DNA from 3 places in the Exiguobacterium sp. BMC-KP genome. Region 3 is predicted to be linked to each of the others. Evidence: riboswitches for the same ligand, from Rfam matches in the RefSeq annotation. Region 3 holds a riboswitch; each other region holds the start of a gene.
The links. A riboswitch is a leader RNA that binds a small molecule or an ion and turns the genes downstream of it on or off. The one in region 3 is predicted to bind S-adenosylmethionine.

Region 1 (3,274 bases), on a different contig from region 3:
GCCGGTCCGCACAAGACAGAAGGCATCGGTACAGCAAAATGGCCAAGTCTCGTGCCGCGTGAGCTCGTTGACGAGATTCATACGATTTCTGACCGCGATGCATTTGACGCGGTCCATACACTTGCCGCTCGTGAAGGACTACTCGTCGGTAGTTCAGCAGGTGCAGCGCTCGTTGCTGCCCTTGATATCGCGAAGCGTCACCCCGGCAGTACGATCGTCACGGTCTTCGCAGACAGTGCCGAACGCTACTTAAGCCAACAAATCTTTGAAAAGGTGGACGAAACTCATGCGTAAGAAGACAGCATTGATTCATGGAGGAACAGGTGTCGACCGGGCAACAGGTGCCGTCACACCACCGATCTATCAAACAAGCACATACAAGCAGGATAAAATCGGTCAACTCAAAGACGGATACGAATACTCACGGACAGCGAACCCAACACGGACGAGCATCGAACGTTTGATTGCAGATCTTGAAGGCGGCGCACGTGGTTTTGCATTCGGTTCTGGGATGGCAGCGATCCATGCCGTCTTCCATTTGCTTGAGTCTGGTGACCACATCGTCATGACAGATGACGTTTATGGTGGAACGTTCCGCTTGATGCAACGCGTCTTACCGAAGTTCAACATCCAAGTGACATTCGTCGATACGACGGATCTTGCAGCAACGGAAGCAGCGATTCAAGACAACACGAAAATCGTCTACGTCGAAACACCAACGAATCCATTGTTGAAAGTAACAGATATCGAGGCAATCGCAACGATCGCAAAACGTCACGATCTCAAACTCGTCGTCGATAACACGTTCGCAACACCATACCATCAACAACCACTCGCACTTGGTGCAGACATCGTCTTGCACAGTGCAACAAAATACATCGGCGGACACTCGGACGTCGTCGCTGGTCTTGTCGTCGTCAAAGATGATGCGCTCGGCGAAGAACTGCACTTCATCCAAAACTCGACAGGTGGCGTTCTTGGACCGCAAGACAGTTTCTTGCTCGTCCGTGGTCTTCGTACGCTTGGTATTCGGATGGATGCGATCGAAGAAACAGCCCATGATCTCGTTGCGTTCTTACAAGCACAAGACATCGTTTCAAACATCTTCTACCCAGGACTTGCATCGCACCCTGGACATGACATCCAAGCGAAACAAGCGACTGGATTCGGTGGGATGATCAGCTTTGATGTCGGTTCAGCAGCGAACGCAGAAAAACTCGTCGAGGCAACACACTTCTTCACACTCGCTGAGAGTCTTGGCGCCGTTGAGAGTCTGATTTCCGTTCCTGCACGGATGACGCACGCGTCAATCCCAGCAGAGCGTCGGGCAGAACTCGGGATCACAGACGGTCTCGTTCGGATTTCAGTTGGACTTGAGGATGCGGAAGATTTGAAAGAAGACTTAACACGTGCTTTCACGTTCCTCGAAAAAGTTTCTGAAAAAACTGTTTGACAACAAAAATAACCCCTGCTAATATTCAGAATATATTCTACAAACTTAATACCGAAACTCTTATCGAGAGTGGTGGAGGGACTGGCCCGATGAAACCCGGCAACCGCGGATCTAATCCGAAGTGGTGCTAATTCCAGCAGACAAAAGTCTGGGAGATGAGAGCAAATGGTTTTGTGTACTGAAAAGTGCGCGCGTTTGCTCAAAAACGCGCGCACTTTTTTTATTTAGGAGGGACAGTTGTGATTCGTTTACAAGACGTAGGAAAGATTTATCGCTCAAAGCGCGGAGCGGTCGAAGCCGTTGCGAATGTTGATCTGACAATCGAGCGCGGTGAAATTTTTGGAATAATCGGTTATTCCGGAGCAGGGAAATCGACTCTGATTCGCTTGCTTAATATGCTCGAGGCACCAACGAGTGGTTCGATCCAAATCGATGGTGTTGAAATGACATCACTCAAACCAAAAGAATTACGAGGCGTCCGTAAGAATGTCTCGATGGTTTTCCAACACTTCAACTTACTCTGGTCACGGACTGTTGAAGAAAACATCATGTTCCCACTCGAACTCGGTGGCTTCCCGAAAGCACGCCGCAAAGAACGAGTCGCGGAGTTGATCCAACTCGTTGGTTTGGACGGACGAGAAGGGGCTTACCCGTCACAATTATCCGGTGGTCAAAAGCAACGTGTCGGTATCGCTCGAGCACTTGCATCGAACCCGGACGTTCTCTTATGTGACGAGGCAACAAGTGCACTCGATCCAAAAACGACGGACTCAATCCTTGAGTTACTCGTCGACATCAACCAGAAACTGAAATTGACGATCGTCTTGATCACACATGAGATGCACGTCATTCAGAAAATCTGTCACCGGGTCGCCGTCATGGAAGCCGGTAAAATCGTCGAGCAAGGTCCAGTCGCAGAAGTCTTCCGTCATCCGAAGCAAGCGATGACGAAGGAATTCGTCAAACAATTGACGTCACCATTGGAAAACGAGTTGACGTTCGCGAAACTCCGCGAACGGTACCCAACCGGAAAGATCGTTCAGTTGACGTTCGTCGGATCGACGGCGGAAAGCCCGATCCTTGCGGAAGTCATGAAAGATTCACCGGTCCTGTTCAATATCATCGGCGGGAACGTTGGTCAATCGCAGGAAGGGGCACTCGGTACACTGTTCATTCAGTTGATCGGGGAAACTGAAGCAACACAAGAGGTCATCACGAAGCTTCAAGCCAGTGATGTTGAAGTGGAGGTGGATCACCGATGATTTCATTCTTTGACAACCTAGACTGGGAGATGGTGTGGGGAGCGACAGGCAGTACTGTTTATATGACAGCAGTCGCCGGTCTTTCGACATTCATTCTCGGTCTGATCATTGGTTTATTATTGTTTGCGACAAACGAAGAGTTGTTGTTCAAGAACCGAGCATTTTATTCAATCTTAAGCTTACTCGTCAACGTCTTCCGTTCGGTTCCATTCATCATCTTACTGATCTTATTAATTCCGATTACGTTAGCGCTTTTCGGTTCATTCCTCGGACCAACGGCAGCATTACCGGCACTGATCTTGGGAGCCGCTCCATTTTATGGTCGAATGGTCGAACTCGCGTTACGCGAAGTCGATAAAGGTGTCATCGAGGCAGCTGAATCGATGGGCGCGACGAAGTTCCAGATCATCTATAAAGTCTTAATCCCAGAAGCGTTGCCTGCCATCGTTTCGGGTATCACGGTCACACTCGTTTCACTTGTCGGTTATACGGCAATGGCCGGAGTAATCGGTGGAGGTGGACTGGGGGACATGGCCTTCATCGAAGGATTCCAGCGTTC
Region 2 (3,274 bases), on a different contig from region 3:
TCCCGTCTTCGCTGAACTTGCGAATCGGATTGGTGCTGTGAAAGCTGCCGGACACGATGTCATCACACTCGGTCAAGGAACACCCGATCAAACGACGCCCGTACATATTCTCGACGCTTTGAAACAGGCGATCGATGAGCCAACGAACCTTCAATATCCACCGTTTCGTGGACATGATTTTCTAAAACAAGCTGTCGCGCGATTTTACGCAAGCGAATTTGGTGTCACGATCGATCCGGCAACGGAAGTCGCGATTCTTCTCGGTAGTAAGGCAGGAATCGTCGCCTTACCGCAAACGATCGTTAACCCTGGGGAAGGTGTCATCGTTCCGGATCCCGGATACCCGGATTACCTGTCTGGTGCTGCACTTGCCGGTGCATACCCGATCACCTTACCGTTGCTTGAGAAAAACGACTTCTTACCGGATTATGATTTGCTCGATACGACAGACGTTGAGCGTGCCCGGATGTTGTTCCTCAACTATCCGAGTAATCCAACTGGCGCCACGGCAACAGCGGAAGCCTTCGAACAAACGGTCGCTTTCGCGGATGCGAACGATATTTGTGTCGTCCATGACTTAGCATACGGCGGTATCAGCTTCGATGGTCCGACCCGAAGTTTCTTGCAAACAGAAGGCGCAAAAGACGTCGGCATCGAGCTATTTTCGCTCTCAAAACGCTTTAATATGTCCGGCTTCCGGATTGCCTTCGCAATCGGAAATCCGTCTGTCATCTCAAGCATCGAGACGTACCAAGAACATCTCTACGTCAGTGCATTCACACCGATTCAACATGCGGCGACCGTTGCCTTAACGAGCGAACAGACATGCGTCCGCGAGTTAAGTAATCTGTATGAAACTCGCCGCGATGCGTTGTTCGCAAAACTCGATGAAATTGGATGGAGTGGACCACGTCCAGGCGGTTCATTCTTCGTTTGGCTTCCGGTGCCTGAAGGATACACATCCCAAAGCTTCACCGATCACCTGCTTGACGAAGCGCACGTTGCCGTAACCCCGGGATCGTTCTTCGGTGAATACGGAGAAGGTTATGTCCGAATTAGCTTGATTGCTGATGTCGAACGGTTGGAGGAAGCCATTGACCGAATCGGAACGCTCAACCTGTTCCGGACGCCTGTTGCGGAATAATTCTGAAAAAACATTTGACAGATGGGAATCATTTCCGTTAGAGTAAATCCCAACAGCATAACTACTTATCGAGAGCGACCGAGGGATTAGGCCCAACGACGTCCGGCAACCACCTATTAGGAACGGTGCCACATCCTACAGAATGGATTCATTCTGAGAGATAAGTTACGAAATCTTACACTTTCGTCGCTTTTTTCTGGTTGCTCTGCTACTAGGAAAAAGCGACTTTTTTTGTATGAGGAGATGAGCGGATGATTGAATTCAAACACATTACAAAACGGTTCGTCCGAGACCGGACCCCGATTTTTGCATTACGGGATGTCGATTTGACGATTCAAAAAGGAGAGATCTTCGGCATCATCGGTGAATCCGGTGCCGGTAAGAGTACGTTGCTTCGCCTGATCAACGGACTCGAGCATCCAACACAAGGAACGATCAAGGTCGACGGTGTCTCGCTCGGTGGGATGTCTAAAGCGGACTTGCGCCAACTACGACTGCGGACCGGAATGATCTTTCAACACTTCCAATTGATTCAATCACGTAACGTCGCGGATAACATCGCTTTTGCACTCAAGTCAGCTGGTGTGAAACGCGCCGATTTCCCAGAACGGATTCGTGAGCTCGTTTCGCTTGTCGGACTCGAAGGATTTGAAACGAATTTCCCGAGTCAGCTGAGCGGTGGGCAGAAACAGCGCGTCGGGATTGCCCGGGCACTCGCGAACAATCCGACCGTCCTGTTATGTGACGAAGCGACATCTGCCCTTGACCCGGTCACGACGCTGCAGATTTTGGATTTGTTGAAAGATTTGAATGAACGACTCGGTCTAACGATCGTTCTTATCACCCATGAGATCGATGTCGTCAAACAGATTTGCCACCGCGTCGCCGTCATGTCGCAAGGAGAAGTCGTCGAAGTCGCTTCGACCTATGACTTGTTCAGTCAAGCCAAACATCCGGTCACACAACATTACGTCGATACGGCACTACAGATTGAACTGCCGGAACGCATCTTGCAAGCGACACCCGGAAAAATCATCCGTTTACAGTTCACAGGTGAGAAAACTGGTGAGAGTACACTATCAGAAGCCATTCGGCGTTACGATATCTCGGTCAGTATCTTGCACGGGAAGGTCGACTACATTCAAGACGTCGCCTTTGGTGTCCTGATCGTCAGTTTGACGGGATCATCCGACCAAATCGCCCCTGCCCTTGACTGGCTCGCAACTGAACTTCATGCACTCGAGGTGATTCAGGATGTGGCTTGAACGTATTCAAATGATGTTACCCGAGCTCCTGAAAGCACTCGGTGAGACGGCATGGATGGTCGGAATTTCTCTTACATTCGCATTGGTTGTCGGGATTCCGCTCGGGATTATTTTGTTCGTCACCGATCGTGGTCTGTTCTTTCAAAACGTTGCTATCCGACGTGTCCTTGACTTCGTCGTCAACATCGTCCGGTCATTGCCGTTCATCATCTTGCTGGTTGCCCTTATTCCTTTAACGAAACTGTTACTCGATAATACGATTGGTCCGACGGCCGCGTCCGTCAGCCTCAGTGTCGCAGCAATTCCGTTTCTCGCACGACTCGTCGAAACGTCACTGCGTGAGATTCCACCTGGTTTGATCGAAGCCGCTGAAGCCTGTGGCGCAAAACCGTTACGGATCATCGTCAGCGTTCTCTTACCGGAAGCACTCCCAGGGATTATTCAAGGCATCACCCTGACAACGATCAGCCTGATCGGCTTCTCGGCGATGGCTGGCAATGTCGGTGGTGGAGGTGTCGGTGACCTCGCGATCCGATTCGGTTACTATCGCTACGATAATGTCATCATGATCGTCACGATCGTTGTCCTCATCGTCATCGTTCAAAGCATTCAAGCACTTGGCAATCAACTGGCGCGAAAAACAGATAAACGCTAATCATACATACAAAGGGAGAGTGGAATCATGAAAAAACGATATGCCTTTTTAGCCACAGCCTTACTCGGTGCAGGAGTCCTCGCAGGATGCGGAGACAGCAGTGCGGACGAAAAAGACAAGACAATCAAGATTGGCGCGACGAGCGGTCCGTATAGCGACATGGTCAAACAAGCGATTCAGCCGCAACTCGAAAAGAAAGGCTACAAAGTC
Region 3 (3,274 bases):
AGAGAATTCATAAAATCTGACCGTATGTCAGAAAGAGGGGGAGAAAAGATGGCTCAAAAGAATAAAAAGTTATCAAAGGGAGCTTGGCTCAGTATTGGTGCCTTGTTGGTCACACAAGCAGTTAGTCTGTTTCTCAGTGCTCGAAAGTCAGGACGTAATCCATGGGTTTGGGGAGGAGCTGGACTCGTTCAATTTCCACTTCCGGCAATCGCCTATTTGATTTTAGAAAGACAAGCAAAGCAGAAAAAATAATAAAAACAGGTCCGATCATGACGATCGGACCTGTTGTCGATTAAGAAGAAATTTTTTCTTGCTTCGTCGATGTCTTTTTCATGCGTGGGAATCCGAAGAAGATGGCGATTGATCCACAAATGAAGAGTAGGAACGGATAGAACAGATACGGAATCAGTTCAGGAGAAGCCGTCTTCGTCAACTCCGCTGCAATCAAAAGCTGTGCTCCATACGGGATGATGCCTTGAATACCACAAGAGAAGATATCGAGGATACTCGCCGATTTCTTACGATCAACTTCATACGTATCTGCTATTTCAGCTGCTAGTGGTCCAGCGACCAAAATCGAGATCGTATTGTTTGCCGTCGCAAGGTTTGTTGCGCTGACGAGTGCTGCCATACTGAATTCAGCACCACGACGTTGTGAAATCTTGCGTGTCAGCGTCTCTTTTAAGAAAGCAATTCCGCCGTTGAACGTAATCAAGCTGACGAGACCACCCATGAGGAGTGTCAAAATTGAAATCTCAGCCATTCCTAACATCCCTTCGGACATCGAGAGGACGAATCCACTTAAGCCGAAGCTACCGTCGATCATACCGATGATGCCGGTGAGTAACGTACCACCGATGAGAACAAGAATGACGTTGACGCCAAAGATCGCTAGTACGATGACGGCAAGGTACGGAATCAATTTATAGAACTCGAATGCTTTTGCTTCGACGACGTCACCAGAACCAGACACGAATGCGAGTAGGATGACCGTCAAGATGGCAGCCGGGAGAACGATCATGAAGTTCGTTCGGAATTTATCGCGCATGTTCGTTTTTTGTGTCCGAACGGCAGCAATCGTCGTATCGGAAATGAATGACAAGTTATCTCCGAACATCGATCCACCAACGACAGCTGCCGCTGCGATGGCAACATTGATACCTGTCGCTTCATGAATACCGAAGGCGATGGGAGCAAGTGCAGCAATCGTTCCAGTTGATGTTCCCATTGCCATCGAAATGAAGGCGGCGATGATGAACAGACCACTCATGAGGAGCGAGGGAGGCAAGAACGTCAAGGCAGCATTAACGGTTGCATCGATTGCACCGATCGCTTCTGCAGTACCAGAAAACGTACCGGCTAATAAGAAGATGAAGACCATGATCATGATATCAGGATTCCCGGCACCAGTCGCAATCCGTTCGACGGTCTGGTTGATACTCCCTTTCGTTGTGATTGCAGCAAAGATTAAAGCGATCAAAGCGGCGATAAGAATCGGGAATTTGTAAAAGTCGTCATAAAAGATTCCGGCACCGATAAAGAGGACCAGGAATACGACGAGAGGAAGCAGTGCCCATTTGTTAGGCGTAATCGTTTCATTCATTGTTGACACCTCGTTTCTCAAAAATACAAAAAAAGACCCCTTCGCAAGAAAGAAGGAGGTCTTTATAAAATAAAGACGCTCTTCTTATCTCTCAAGCTTTCGCTTGCTGGATTTGGCACAGTACGAATCAAATCGTCCGCTGCCGAAACATCATCGGGCCAGTCCCTCCGTTTCTCGCGATAAAAAGAAGTCATTCAATTGTTGTAAAACACGTTTCTTACCGTACCGCATTGAGTAACGCGTGTCAACTGTACTTTACTGAAGTGCTTGTTTCAATGTCTGGACGTTTTCTTCCATCAATTTGAAATAAGAACTGTTTTGTTGCGTTTTCGTGACCGACTCTAGGTTATGAATCGTCACGGATTCAGCTCCGATTTCTTTTTGGATGACGCGCGCGACCTTCGGGGAAACAGTCTCTTCGAATGCGATATATTTCAAATCATGCATGCGTGCTTCTTTCACTAAAGCAGCCAGTTGCTTTTGTGAGGGTTCATCGGAAGGAGAAATTCCGGCGATTGGAAGTTGCGTAAATCCGTACCGTTCTGCAAGATAACCATAAGCGGCATGCGTGACAAGCAATTCTTTTTTCGATCCGTCAGCGACGGCTTGCTTGAATTGTTCGTCTAACTCATCAGCTTGTTGGTCGAAGGCTTCTAAGTTTTTCTCGAATGTTGCTTTATCTTTTGGTGCTTCTTTTGATAGAGCAATTGTAATCGAACGTGCCATTGCTTTCGCGTTGATAGGATCGAGCCAGACGTGTGGATCATATTTTCCATGATCATGTCCTTCTTCTTCATGCGCATGTTCATCCGTTGCGTGATCATCATGTCCTTCTTCTTCATGAGCGTGAAGCGTAGCATCCGATTCTAGTAAGGTAACGTCTTTACTCGTCTCAATGAAACGGACGTCCGTGCCTTTTAAGCTCTCTTGGATTTTTTTCGAATACGGTTCGAGTGTCGTACCTGTCAAGAGGAATAGGTCACCTTTAGCGATTTCAGTGAGTTGCTTTGAGGTGGGTTCATAAGAGTGAGGGTCTGCTCCAGGTGGGACGATCATCTTGACGCTGACTTGATCACCGCCGATTTCACGAGCAATAGCAGCGGTTGCGAACGTTGATGTATAAACTTCTGTCTGTTTGTTATTTGAAGTCGACGAATCGCTGTTTGAGCCGCAAGCTGCGAGGAGACTTGCACTCGCAAATGCGACCGTTAGAGCGGGAATGACTTTTTTCATTATGTGTTACCTCCGTTTTTAAAACGTAATTGTTCCGATTTGGACTTTTTCACTATAGCGGAACGTACGGGAGGCGTCAAGTAGGAATACCGAGACGTTCGACTTCTTTTAAAACGGGGTAAAAGAGTAATAAAGTGAAGAAACTGGTACGTCTTATTGGAGGTGATCAAGTGAAACGTGAAACTGCATGGCTAATGGGGGGAGCTGCATTATTGACGACGGCAGCAGCGGGAGCAAGCATTTGGAACAATTATGGGGCACTGCTTCGATGGACTGAACCCGCCTTGCCACTCACAGAAAAACAACTCGCACCGCGGACGCTCACCTACAAACAAGTGGGAGACCGCACCTTACAACTCGATCTCTATTATCCGCCAGGAGAAGGACCGTTTCCGGTCGCAATCTACGCGCATGGTGGCGCATTCGTTCGTGGTGAGC

Region 1: it holds a riboswitch for S-adenosylmethionine, as region 3 does, so the genes downstream of both, ADM98_RS14660 (methionine ABC transporter ATP-binding protein) here and ADM98_RS02755 (Na+/H+ antiporter NhaC family protein) in region 3, are expected to answer to the same signal.
Region 2: it holds a riboswitch for S-adenosylmethionine, as region 3 does, so the genes downstream of both, ADM98_RS15630 (methionine ABC transporter ATP-binding protein) here and ADM98_RS02755 (Na+/H+ antiporter NhaC family protein) in region 3, are expected to answer to the same signal.

Annotation. Positions count from the first base shown of each region.
Region 1 covers NZ_LGIW01000015.1:1,713,786-1,717,059, reverse strand. Annotated here, with positions in the region: gene ADM98_RS14670 (PLP-dependent cysteine synthase family protein) at 1-294, shown strand, start outside; gene ADM98_RS14665 (bifunctional cystathionine gamma-lyase/homocysteine desulfhydrase) at 287-1,453, shown strand; SAM riboswitch class I at 1,511-1,615, shown strand; gene ADM98_RS14660 (methionine ABC transporter ATP-binding protein) at 1,693-2,715, shown strand; gene ADM98_RS14655 (methionine ABC transporter permease) at 2,712-3,274, shown strand, end outside.
Region 2 covers NZ_LGIW01000015.1:1,908,717-1,911,990, forward strand. Annotated here, with positions in the region: gene ADM98_RS15625 (aminotransferase class I/II-fold pyridoxal phosphate-dependent enzyme) at 1-1,144, shown strand, start outside; SAM riboswitch class I at 1,207-1,311, shown strand; gene ADM98_RS15630 (methionine ABC transporter ATP-binding protein) at 1,396-2,409, shown strand; gene ADM98_RS15635 (methionine ABC transporter permease) at 2,399-3,064, shown strand; gene ADM98_RS15640 (MetQ/NlpA family ABC transporter substrate-binding protein) at 3,092-3,274, shown strand, end outside.
Region 3 covers NZ_LGIW01000012.1:244,301-247,574, forward strand. Annotated here, with positions in the region: gene ADM98_RS02750 (hypothetical protein) at 49-252, shown strand; gene ADM98_RS02755 (Na+/H+ antiporter NhaC family protein) at 293-1,603, opposite strand; SAM riboswitch class I at 1,685-1,789, opposite strand; gene ADM98_RS02760 (metal ABC transporter solute-binding protein, Zn/Mn family) at 1,859-2,836, opposite strand; gene ADM98_RS02765 (alpha/beta hydrolase) at 3,007-3,274, shown strand, end outside.